DNA from 3 places in the Streptomyces sp. NPDC058221 genome. Region 1 is predicted to be linked to each of the others. Evidence: riboswitches for the same ligand, from Rfam matches in the RefSeq annotation. Region 1 holds a riboswitch; each other region holds the start of a gene.

What was found. A riboswitch is a leader RNA that binds a small molecule or an ion and turns the genes downstream of it on or off. The one in region 1 is predicted to bind S-adenosylmethionine.
Region 2: another riboswitch for S-adenosylmethionine. It lies ahead of thrC (threonine synthase); the one in region 1 lies ahead of ACFVW8_RS03970 (hypothetical protein).
Region 3: another riboswitch for S-adenosylmethionine. It lies ahead of ACFVW8_RS18700 (glutathione S-transferase family protein); the one in region 1 lies ahead of ACFVW8_RS03970 (hypothetical protein).

The regions. Positions count from the first base shown of each region.
Region 1 is NZ_JBHVWF010000006.1:93,755-97,026, reverse strand. It holds gene ACFVW8_RS03975 (cytochrome P450) at 1-678, opposite strand, end outside; gene ACFVW8_RS03970 (hypothetical protein) at 880-1,272, opposite strand; SAM riboswitch class IV at 1,323-1,432, opposite strand; gene ACFVW8_RS03965 (phosphocholine-specific phospholipase C) at 1,573-3,272, opposite strand, start outside.
Region 2 is NZ_JBHVWF010000003.1:143,994-147,265, reverse strand. It holds gene thrC (threonine synthase) at 1-1,149, opposite strand, end outside; SAM riboswitch class I at 1,167-1,293, opposite strand; gene ACFVW8_RS02390 (glucosyl-3-phosphoglycerate synthase) at 1,447-2,400, shown strand; gene ACFVW8_RS02385 (hypothetical protein) at 2,436-3,272, shown strand, end outside.
Region 3 is NZ_JBHVWF010000053.1:25,865-29,136, forward strand. It holds gene ACFVW8_RS18695 (ATP-binding cassette domain-containing protein) at 1-971, shown strand, start outside; gene ACFVW8_RS18700 (glutathione S-transferase family protein) at 1,028-1,735, opposite strand; SAM riboswitch class IV at 2,087-2,232, opposite strand; gene ACFVW8_RS18705 (amino acid ABC transporter permease) at 2,791-3,272, shown strand, end outside.

The DNA of each region.
Region 1 (3,272 bases):
CCCGGGCTCGGCGCGCCTGGCTGCCACCAGCCGCTGCATGTGCTCCCCGAAGCGCAGATGAGCCTCCTGCGCACCCGGGCCGCCGTCGGCCAGGTCCTTCAACACCTGGGCGATGTCCGCGCCTTCGTCATCGGGGAACCCGACCAGACGCGCGAGGACGAGCACGGGAAGGGGCTCACAGAACTCGGCGACGAGGTCCGCGGTACCCCGGCTGCACACGCTGTCGATCAGCCGGTCGGCCAACTGCTCGCAGTGGCTGCGGATCTCGAACGGGTCGGCCCCTTCCAGCGCGGGACCGACCATCCTCGCGTGCCGCCGGTGCTCCTCCCCCGCACTGAAGTAGATGGACGGCAGGGGCCGTCCCACCATGGGCAGCAGGGGCCAGTCCTCGGGTATGTACTCCCACTGGTTCCACAGGCCGACATCGCGCGGGAACAGCTCGCCGTCGCTGGTGACGTGGTGCAGTTCGCGGTACCCGATGACCAGCCAGGCAGGGAATCCGCCGGCCAGCTCCACGGGGACGACCGGCCCGTGATCACGCCGCATCGCGCGATAGACGGCGCGCGGCTCGGTCTGGAAGGAGGGGCCGCTGAGCGGCACGGCGCCCGGCCCCACGTGCGCGGGGCACTCCGAAGGGGGCGAGGCGGGCGCGGGCTCTGCGGAGGATGGGCGCGTCATCGTCCTGACTCCTGTGGCGGAAGCTTCACGCGTCACGATCATGCGATCAACGCACGTTCACTATAAGGATTTTATGTGACGCCACATCGGTCAACACCGATCAAATCTGCAAGCCCAGCCAAGCAGTCCGGCGCAACTGCCTGACATCTCGCCATAATTGACCATCGCCTCGCCTCACAACCACGCCCGCCGGGCCCCGGGCTACTCCCGCCCGGAGCCGGATACGCCGCACAACTCCCCGCCCTCGAACGCGACGTTGACAAGCCCTGCGACCCGGCTGTCGCCGACCACGAGCTTCAGCGCATGCCACCGGGGCAGCCAGTACACGCGTCCGCGATGACCGGAGAGCGCCTCCCGCAGCACATCCGGGGCATGGGTCCACACCGGCGGGAGGTCACCCGCGTAGTCGAAGGCGGCACGCAGTTCCACCCACCCGCCGTCACTGACGTCGCCGGCCGTCAAGAGGATCTCGACGGCCTGCCCCGGCTCCTGGCGGCACTTCTTGGCGTGGATCCAGTGCACCTGATGGCCCGCGGCGTAACGGTCGCAGCCGTCGCTCCGGACGGAACCGTTCTCGGTGAGGTGACGCAGCATGGTGAGGTCTCGCCTTCCGGGGATGATGGACCCCGAGCGCTCTGCACCGCGGTCCGCTGTTCCCCGCACCTCGCGCACGGGGCAGGTCGTCACCCGGAGCACCCGCAGCGGAGCGGGGTGCCGTCCAGCCAGCCGGGGCTACACGCTGGAACTCATGACCCGGCGAAAACTCTAACGCACACTCTGACGCACGGGGGCGCAGCCCCCACGAGCGGCACCGCACAGCGGACGGACGGTCAGGGGTGCACAGGGCCGGGCCCCGTGCACCCCTGACACCGCGCCATCCCGGCGTCGGTCCGGTCAGGCGGTGACGAGGCCCGGGTCGCTGGAACCGGCCTCGCCCGTCTCGACATGCCCGGCGAACCGGCGAAGAAACGTCTCGTCCGTGTCGGAGACCACCGTGACGTCGTACCAGCGCTTGCCGGCCCGCAGGTCGACTGTGTGCTTCACGGTCGCGCCCGCACGGACCGCGAAGGTCTGCACCCCTCCTCCGTAGGCGTCGGCGCTGCGCACGGTCAGCTGCACCGTCCCGGCCGCCGCATTGGTGAAGGTCAGCTCAAGCCCCCCGCTCACGGCATCATGACGTGCCGTCACCTCCGGCCCCGCCGCCTTGCCGGGCCCCCGGAACGCACGCAGGAAGCCGTTCGGGCCGTGCACCGCGAGGTCGGTCGTCTCCCCGGAGTAGTCCGTGTTCCAACTGTCCGAGAGTGATTTGCCCGCCTCGGTGGTGTACGTCCACGGCCCGTCGGTGCGGTTCGCGGACGTCACGAGGAACTGCGCACCGGCCGCGTCGCCACCGCTGAAGGTGAGCTGGTACTTCCCGGTGGCCGGGTCGGCCACCCCATCCACGAGGGGCGCGTACCGCAGCGGCCGGGTGGGCCGCCCGCCCGGCTCCTGCTTCGGCACACTGCCGGTGGCCGGCGGCACCGGTACGTAGTCGGGATGCCGGTCGGCGTCCGGCGGCGCGTACCCGTCCGTGGAAGGCAGCGAGACCGGCTCGATGTCCGAACGGCCGAAGTCGAAGGCCGAGGTCAGATCGCCGCAGACGGCGCGGCGCCAGGGCGAGATGTTGGGCTCGTGCACGCCGAAGCGTTCCTCCATGAACCGGATGACGGAGGTGTGGTCGAAGACCTCCGAACACGAGAAGCCGCCGGTGCTCCACGGGGACACGACGGTCATGGGCACACGCTGGCCGAGCCCGTACGGCCCGGCGCCGTTGCCGATGTCGCCGGGGAAGTAGTCGGCGGAGGTGTCCACTGTGGACAGCCCCTGCGCGGCCCCGGACGGCACGAACGGCGGCACGACATGATCGAAGAAGCCGTCGTTCTCGTCGTAGGTGACGAAGAGGGCGGTACGCCCCCACACCTCGGGGTCGGATGTCAGCGCGTCCAGCACCTGTGAGATGTACCAGGCCCCGTAGTTGGCAGGCCAGTTGGGGTGCTCGCTGTATGCCTCGGGAGACACCACCCACGAGATCTTGGGCAGCGTCCCGGCCTGGACGTCCGCCTTCAGATCGTCGAGGAGCCCGTCGCCGTTCTTGACATCGGTGCCGGTGCGCGCCTTGTCGAAGAGCGGGTCGCCGGGTTTGGCATCGCGGTAACTGTTGAAATAAAGCAGCGAGTTGTCGCCGTAAGTCCCCCGGTAGGCGTCATCGATCCATCCCCAGGACCCGGCGGCGTCGAGTCCGTCACCGATGTCCTGGTAGACCTTCCACGACACCCCTGCCTGCTCCAGCCGCTCGGGGTAGGTGGTCCAGCCGTACCCTGCCTCGGCGTTTCCGAGCACAGGACCGCCACCGGTGCCGTCGTTGCCGGTGTACCCGCTCCACAGGTAGTACCGGTTCGGGTCGGTCGAGCCGAGGAACGAGCAGTGGTACGCGTCGCAGACGGTGAACGCGTCGGCGAGCGCGTAGTGGAACGGGATGTCCTCCCGGGTGAGATGGGCCATCGTCGTCGCCGTCTTGGCGGGCACCCACTGGTCGTACGCACCCTTGTTCAAAG
Region 2 (3,272 bases), on a different contig from region 1:
CAGGCCGGCCTCGATCAGCTTCTTCGTCACGCCGACGGTCACCCCGCCCGCGGTCTCGGCGAAGATGCCCTCGGTGCGCGCCAGGAGCTTGATCGCGTCGACGACCTGCTCGTCGTTGACGTCCTCGACGGCGCCGCCGGTGCGGCGGGCGATGTCCAGGACGTACGGGCCGTCGGCCGGGTTGCCGATCGCCAGGGACTTGGCGATGGTGTCCGGCTTCTGCGGCCGCACGACGTCGTGACCGGCCTTGAAGGCGGTGGAGACCGGCGAGCAGCCCTCGGCCTGGGCGCCGAAGATCCGGTACGGCTTGTCCTCGACCAGACCGAGCTTGATCAGCTCCTGGAGACCCTTGTCGATCTTCGTGAGCTGCGAGCCGGACGCGATCGGGATGACGATCTGGTCGGGCAGCTGCCAGCCGAGCTGCTCGCAGATCTCGTACGCGAGCGTCTTGGAACCCTCGCCGTAGTACGGGCGCAGGTTGACGTTGACGAAGCCCCAGCCCTCACCGAGCGGGTCGCCGATGAGCTCCGAGCAGAAGCGGTTGACGTCGTCGTAGTTGCCCTCGATACCGACCAGCTCACCGCCGTACACCGCGGCCATGACGACCTTGCCCTGCTCCAGGTCGTGCGGGATGAACACGCAGGACCGCAGGCCCGCCCGGGCGGCGGCGGCGCCGACCGCTCCGGCCAGGTTGCCGGTGGAGGAGCAGGAGAGCGTGGTGAAGCCGAAGGCGCGGGCGGCCTCGACGGCGATCGCGACGACGCGGTCCTTGAAGGAGTGCGTCGGGTTGCCGGAGTCGTCCTTGACGTACAGACCGCCGGTGACGCCCAGCTCACGGGCGAGGTTGTCGGCCTTGACCAGCTTGGTGAAGCCGGGGTTGATGTTGGGCTTGTCCGCGACATCGGAGGGGACCGGCAGCAGCGGCGCGTAGCGCCAGATGTTGTTGGGTCCGGCCTCGATGCGCTTCTTCAGCTCGTCCGGGGAGCCGCTCGGCAGGTCGTACGCCACTTCGAGCGGCCCGAAACAGGTCACACAGGCGAAAAGCGGACCGAGCTCGAATCGCTCTCCGCACTCGCGGCAGGAAAGCGCCGCGGCGGGACCGAGGTCCACAGAAGAGTCGGTGTTTGCTTCAACAGTCTGAACAGCCATGGTGGCGAGGCCCTTTCTCCTCATCTTCCTTGTGACGCATTTCGCCACAAGACGGAATTGGCACCTTCCCTACCGAACCTCGCGGTCGGCAGGAGGGTTGCCGGGACTTCAACGGGCCGTTCCCTCTGTCCCTCTGGATGAGCGCTATGGCACTGGACCATCGATCCAGGCGTTTATCGGCGGACGGCCCCCGGCATGCGACGGCCATCTGCGTTGTTCAAGACTGTAACCGAAGCACCGGACTGTTGAGATAGTCGTCCGAACCGCGAGATGGATCACACACAGGGAGTATCGACCGTGCTGGAAGAGGTCGAACGCTGGCTGACCAGGCGTTCCTGGTCGGCCGCCGACCGTCCGCTGGACCGGCTTCTGGCCGCCAGGAACGACCCGCACAGCGGGAGCGGGAGCGTGAGCGTCGTGCTGCCGGCGCTGAACGAGGCGGCGACGGTCGGGGACATCGTCACGACGATCCGGCGCGAGCTCATGGAGAAGGTCCGGCTGGTCGACGAACTCGTGGTGATCGACTCCGGCTCCACGGACTCCACCGCCGAGGTCGCGCGCCGGGCCGGTGCCCGGGTGATCCACCGGGACGCGGTCCTGCCCCGCATCCCGGCCGTGCCCGGCAAGGGCGAGGTGCTCTGGCGGTCACTTCTGGTGACCGGCGGTGACATCGTCTGCTTCATCGACGCGGATCTGAAGGACTTCTCGGCCGACTTCGTCTCCGGCATCGTCGGTCCGCTGCTGACCGACCCCTCGGTGCAGTTCGTCAAGGCGATGTACGACCGCCCGCTCGGCGACACCGCAGGTCAGGGCGGACGGGTCACCGAGCTGGTGGCACGGCCGCTGCTCAATCTGCACTGGCCGCAGCTGGCCGGCTTCGTCCAGCCGCTGGGCGGCGAGTACGCCGTGCGCCGCTCCCTGCTCGAACAGCTGCCGTTCCCGGTCGGTTACGGAGTGGAGCTGGGGCTGCTCGTCGACGCCCTGCACACGGTCGGCCTGGACGCGCTCGGCCAGGTCGACGTCGGCGTCCGGAAACACCGCCATCAGGACGGCCAGGCGCTCGGCCGGATGGCGGCGGCCATCTACCGGACCGCGCAGCTGCGGCTCTCCCGGGGGCATCTGGTCCGGCCCTCGCTGACCCAGTTCGAGCGGGGCGAGCGCGGTTTCGTCCCGCACACGTACGCGGTGGACACCGAGGAGCGGCCGCCGATGTGCGAGATCGCGGAGTACGTCTCGCACCGCGCGGCGTGACCGATTAAGGCGTAAATCTTCTTTAAGTTCGCTGCATGGCATTCCCCCCATTCATGACCATGCTGCGCCGGAGCCGCAGACTGCCGGTCTCCCTCGCCGCCCTGGCCCTGCTGAGCACCGCCGTCACCGGACTCGTCCATGCCGCCCCCGCGGCCGCCGATGTCGTCTCGCCGTTCGCCCAGCGCTACGACGAGGCCGTGTACGGCGACTTCAGGACCGTCGGCAACACCGTCATGGGCTGCCCCACCAGCCCCGCCGACATGGCCGGCCGGTGCGCCGTCGCCGCATCCGGCCAGGGCCGGGACAACAACAACACCTTCGACATGCAGCGGCTGAACACCGCGGGCACCACGGACGGCTTCGGGTCGAGCACCGGCCGCGTCACCGTCCCGCCCGGCGCCCGGGTGACGTACGCCCGGCTGTTCTGGGGCGGCAACGACGGCACCTACCGGGGCCCCAGCGGCAGCGCGCTGAAGCGCTGCGACATCTCAGGCGCCGATGTGGCGGGCTCCCCCGGTGAGCCGCTGGACGCCGTCCCCGCCATCGGGGTCGACGGCGCCCCGGCCGGGAAGGTCTCCGCCGAGGACCTGGTCCAGGACCCCTCGACCACCAACGGCCCGCACTACTACACGGGCGAGGCCGACGTCACCGCCGCGTTCGGCCGGGTCACCGGCACCGGAGCACCGCTCCCCGTCGCCGTCGGCGACATCTGGTCCGCCAACGGCAAGGGCTGCGTGGCGGGCTGGTCGCTCACCGTCGTCTACGCCTACGACGCACCGGACGAGACCTACGCCCCCGAACGCCGCAACGTCTACGTCTACGGCGGCCACGTGCTCCAGCGCTCCACCTCACCCGACACCACGGTCGGGGTG
Region 3 (3,272 bases), on a different contig from region 1:
CGGTCACGGGCCGTCATTTCGACGACCGGGCCACGCTCAAGGAGGCATTGCGCAAGCCCACCGGCGCGCTGGAGATCCGCGGCGCGCAGGCGAACAACCTCTCCGACGTCGACGTCGACATCCCGCTCGGGGTCCTCACCGTCGTCACCGGCGTGGCCGGCTCCGGCAAGAGCTCGCTGATCCACGGATCGGTCTCGGGCCTGGACGGTGTGGTGTCGATCGACCAGAGCGCGATCCGCGGTTCGCGACGGAGCAACCCCGCGACGTACACCGGCCTGCTCGACCCGATCCGCAAGGCGTTCGCGAAGGCCAACGGCGTCAAGCCGGCACTCTTCAGCGCCAACTCCGAGGGTGCCTGCCCCGGTTGCAACGGGGCGGGCGTCATCTACACCGACCTCGCGATGATGGCCGGCGTCGCCACCGTCTGCGAGGAGTGCGAGGGGAAACGGTTCCTGGCCTCGGTGCTGGAATACCGCCTCGGCGGCCGCGACATCAGTGAGGTGCTCGCGATGTCGGTGACCGAGGCCGAGGAGTTCTTCGGCGACGGCGAGGCGCACACCCCGGCCGCACACCGCATCCTCGGCAGGCTCGCCGACGTGGGGCTCGGCTACCTCAGCCTCGGTCAGCCGCTCACCACGCTCTCCGGCGGCGAGCGGCAACGACTCAAGCTCGCCACCCACATGGCCGAGAAGGGCGGCGTCTACGTCCTTGACGAACCGACCACCGGCCTCCACCTCGCCGATGTCGAGCAGCTGCTCGGCCTGCTCGACCGGCTCGTCGACTCCGGCAAGTCGGTCATCGTCATCGAGCACCACCAGGCGGTCATGGCACACGCCGACTGGATCATCGATCTGGGGCCCGGAGCAGGTCATGACGGCGGCAGGCTCGTCTTCGAGGGGACCCCCGCCGATCTCATCGCCGACCGCTCCACGCTCACCGGCGAGCACCTCGCGGCCTACGTCGGCGCCTGACCCGGGTGGCGCAGCGGGGGTCCCGACGGGACCCCCGCGTCTGGCGTGCACAGGCGTCAGGCGCAGTTGACGTCGAGCGGGTCGGCGCACACCGAGAACAGCACCATGTCGTCACCGCCGGGGAAGGCGGGGTGCTCGCCGAGACGGCGTACGTAGCCCCGGAGCCGGGGATACGTGGCGAGTGCGGCCGGGCCGAGATGGACGAGCGCCACCCACAGGTCCACATCCGCAGCCGTCAGCCCTTCGCCCAGGACGTGGGGCCGCAGGGTGAGGTACTGGTCCACCAGGTCCAGCGCCGCCGATCGTTCCGACGGCCCGGCGAAGGGGGTGACGTCCTGGTCGAGCAGGTCACACAGGGCGTCGATGTCCGCGGCGAGCTCAGTCGGGCGCAGCGCGGAGGGGCAGGCCTCGTCGTGGCCGGAGAGCAGGCCCGCCAGGTCGCGGAGTATGTCGGGAGTGTGGTTGCTGACGATCCGTCCGCTCCAGCGGTCGCACAGCGCGGGCGCCGTCAGCGGCCCGTCGTAGTGGTGCATCGTGGCCTCGTACGCACTGCGCAGCGAGGCGAGGGCTTCGGGTGTCTCGGCGGGGTGTCCCACGAGTGTGGTGGCGACCGAGTCCTGGAGACCGAGCAGGCCGAGAGTGATCGAGATACGCAGCGAGCGCGGACAACGGGCCGACAGGAACAGCTCGTAGCGGTGCGGAGCGGGGTAGAAGCCGCCGGCCAGACCGACCCCGATGCGGCTGTGGATGCGGGAGGACGGCACGGCCACCTGAGGACGAGGAGGCGTGGCACACGGACTCGGTCCGGATGGGATCGAGCTGCACGTGATCGAGTTGCCTGTGCTGGAACTGCGCGAAGCTGTCTCGGGCATGACTCTCCCTATGGGGATCCCGGTGGGAACGAGGAAGCCACCGCCGCCTTGTGGGCACCAGCGGCCGGATGTGGAACGACTGCGCTTTTGTGCCGGTCCGGACCGCGAGGTGCGGGCCGGCACGCGTCCGGGATTCCGGGCTAGTAAGCGCTGGAGACACGCAGCAGATCGATGTGCAGGCGCCTCGTCAAGCCGTTCCTGGACAATTCCCACCCGTCCCGACTCCGGGGCTCGCGAGACGCGAGACCACGCTTGTCCCGCCACACCGGCGGGACCCGGTCGTCACCCGGGGCACCCCGTCGCGGTGGAAGGGTTGCCTGCCAGCGAGCCGGGGCCGATGACCCCGTGAGCAGGACCGATCCTGCACGGGGGCGCTGACAATCGTGACCGTCCACGCCAGTTTCGGTCCGCGGCGTGACGCCGTCAAGAAGGCCGTACGGGCCGTCTCGCCTGGTGGTCACGGGCGTTGACATTCCTGACGGTGCATGCCTAACTTGCGGCGCGGAACGCCTCCGGGCGTCAGTGAAAAGCCCTGGCTCGCCGGCCGGCGGCCGGCGGCCCTCGCACGGGGCCCCCAGGTGGGACCGGACCGGATGAAGTCCGGCAGGCGCGAGGCCCCGCGGGGGCGGAATGGTGACGGTGAGAGCGATGCACGCAGCTGAGGGGATGGCCGCCTGGCGGTCCCGCGGCCGCGTGATGCTCTGCGCCGACCGCTCCGTCGACCTGCAGCGCGTCAGCAGCGCACTGTGTACCGCCGCCTGTCGCGGCCTCTGTCTCTGTCGAGGCTGACGGTCCTCTGATTCCCTGACGTCCACCGCTGTCGCGGTGTGCCCTCGCCCCGTCCGGCCCCGTTCCGTGCTGTACGCCCTGCCGCGCCGAGTCGTCCCGGCCGGCGCGGCGGCGCTGCCGTCCGCGGTCCGGGCTGTCCGCATCCGCTGGAGCCCTCCGTGAGTGATTCCCCCGGCCTCGCTGTGTCCTCCGGGTCAGCGCCGCCCGCCGAGGCGGAACCCCGCCTCGATCCACCCGCCGAACCGAAACCCCTGGCCCCGCAGCGGGTCCGGCCGCTGCTGCGTCCCGGCCGCTGGATCGTCAGCGCCGTCGTGCTCGTGCTGGTCGCCCAGATCATCCACGGCCTGGTGACCAACCCCTTCTACCAGTGGGACCGGTTCCAGTACTGGTTCCTGCGCCCCACCATCCTCGAAGGCCTCCTTGTCACCCTTGAAGTCGCCGTATACAGCGCGGTGTTGGGGCTCATCGGCGGTGTGCTGCTGGCCCTGGCCAGACTCTCCCCGAGCCCGGTGCTGCGCGCGGTCAGCTGGGTGTACACCTGGCTGTTCCGATCGGTCCCGCTGATCGTGATCCTGCTGTTCCTCTACAACTTCAGCGCGCTCTACCGGACGCTGAGCGTGGGAGTGCCGTTCGGCCCGGC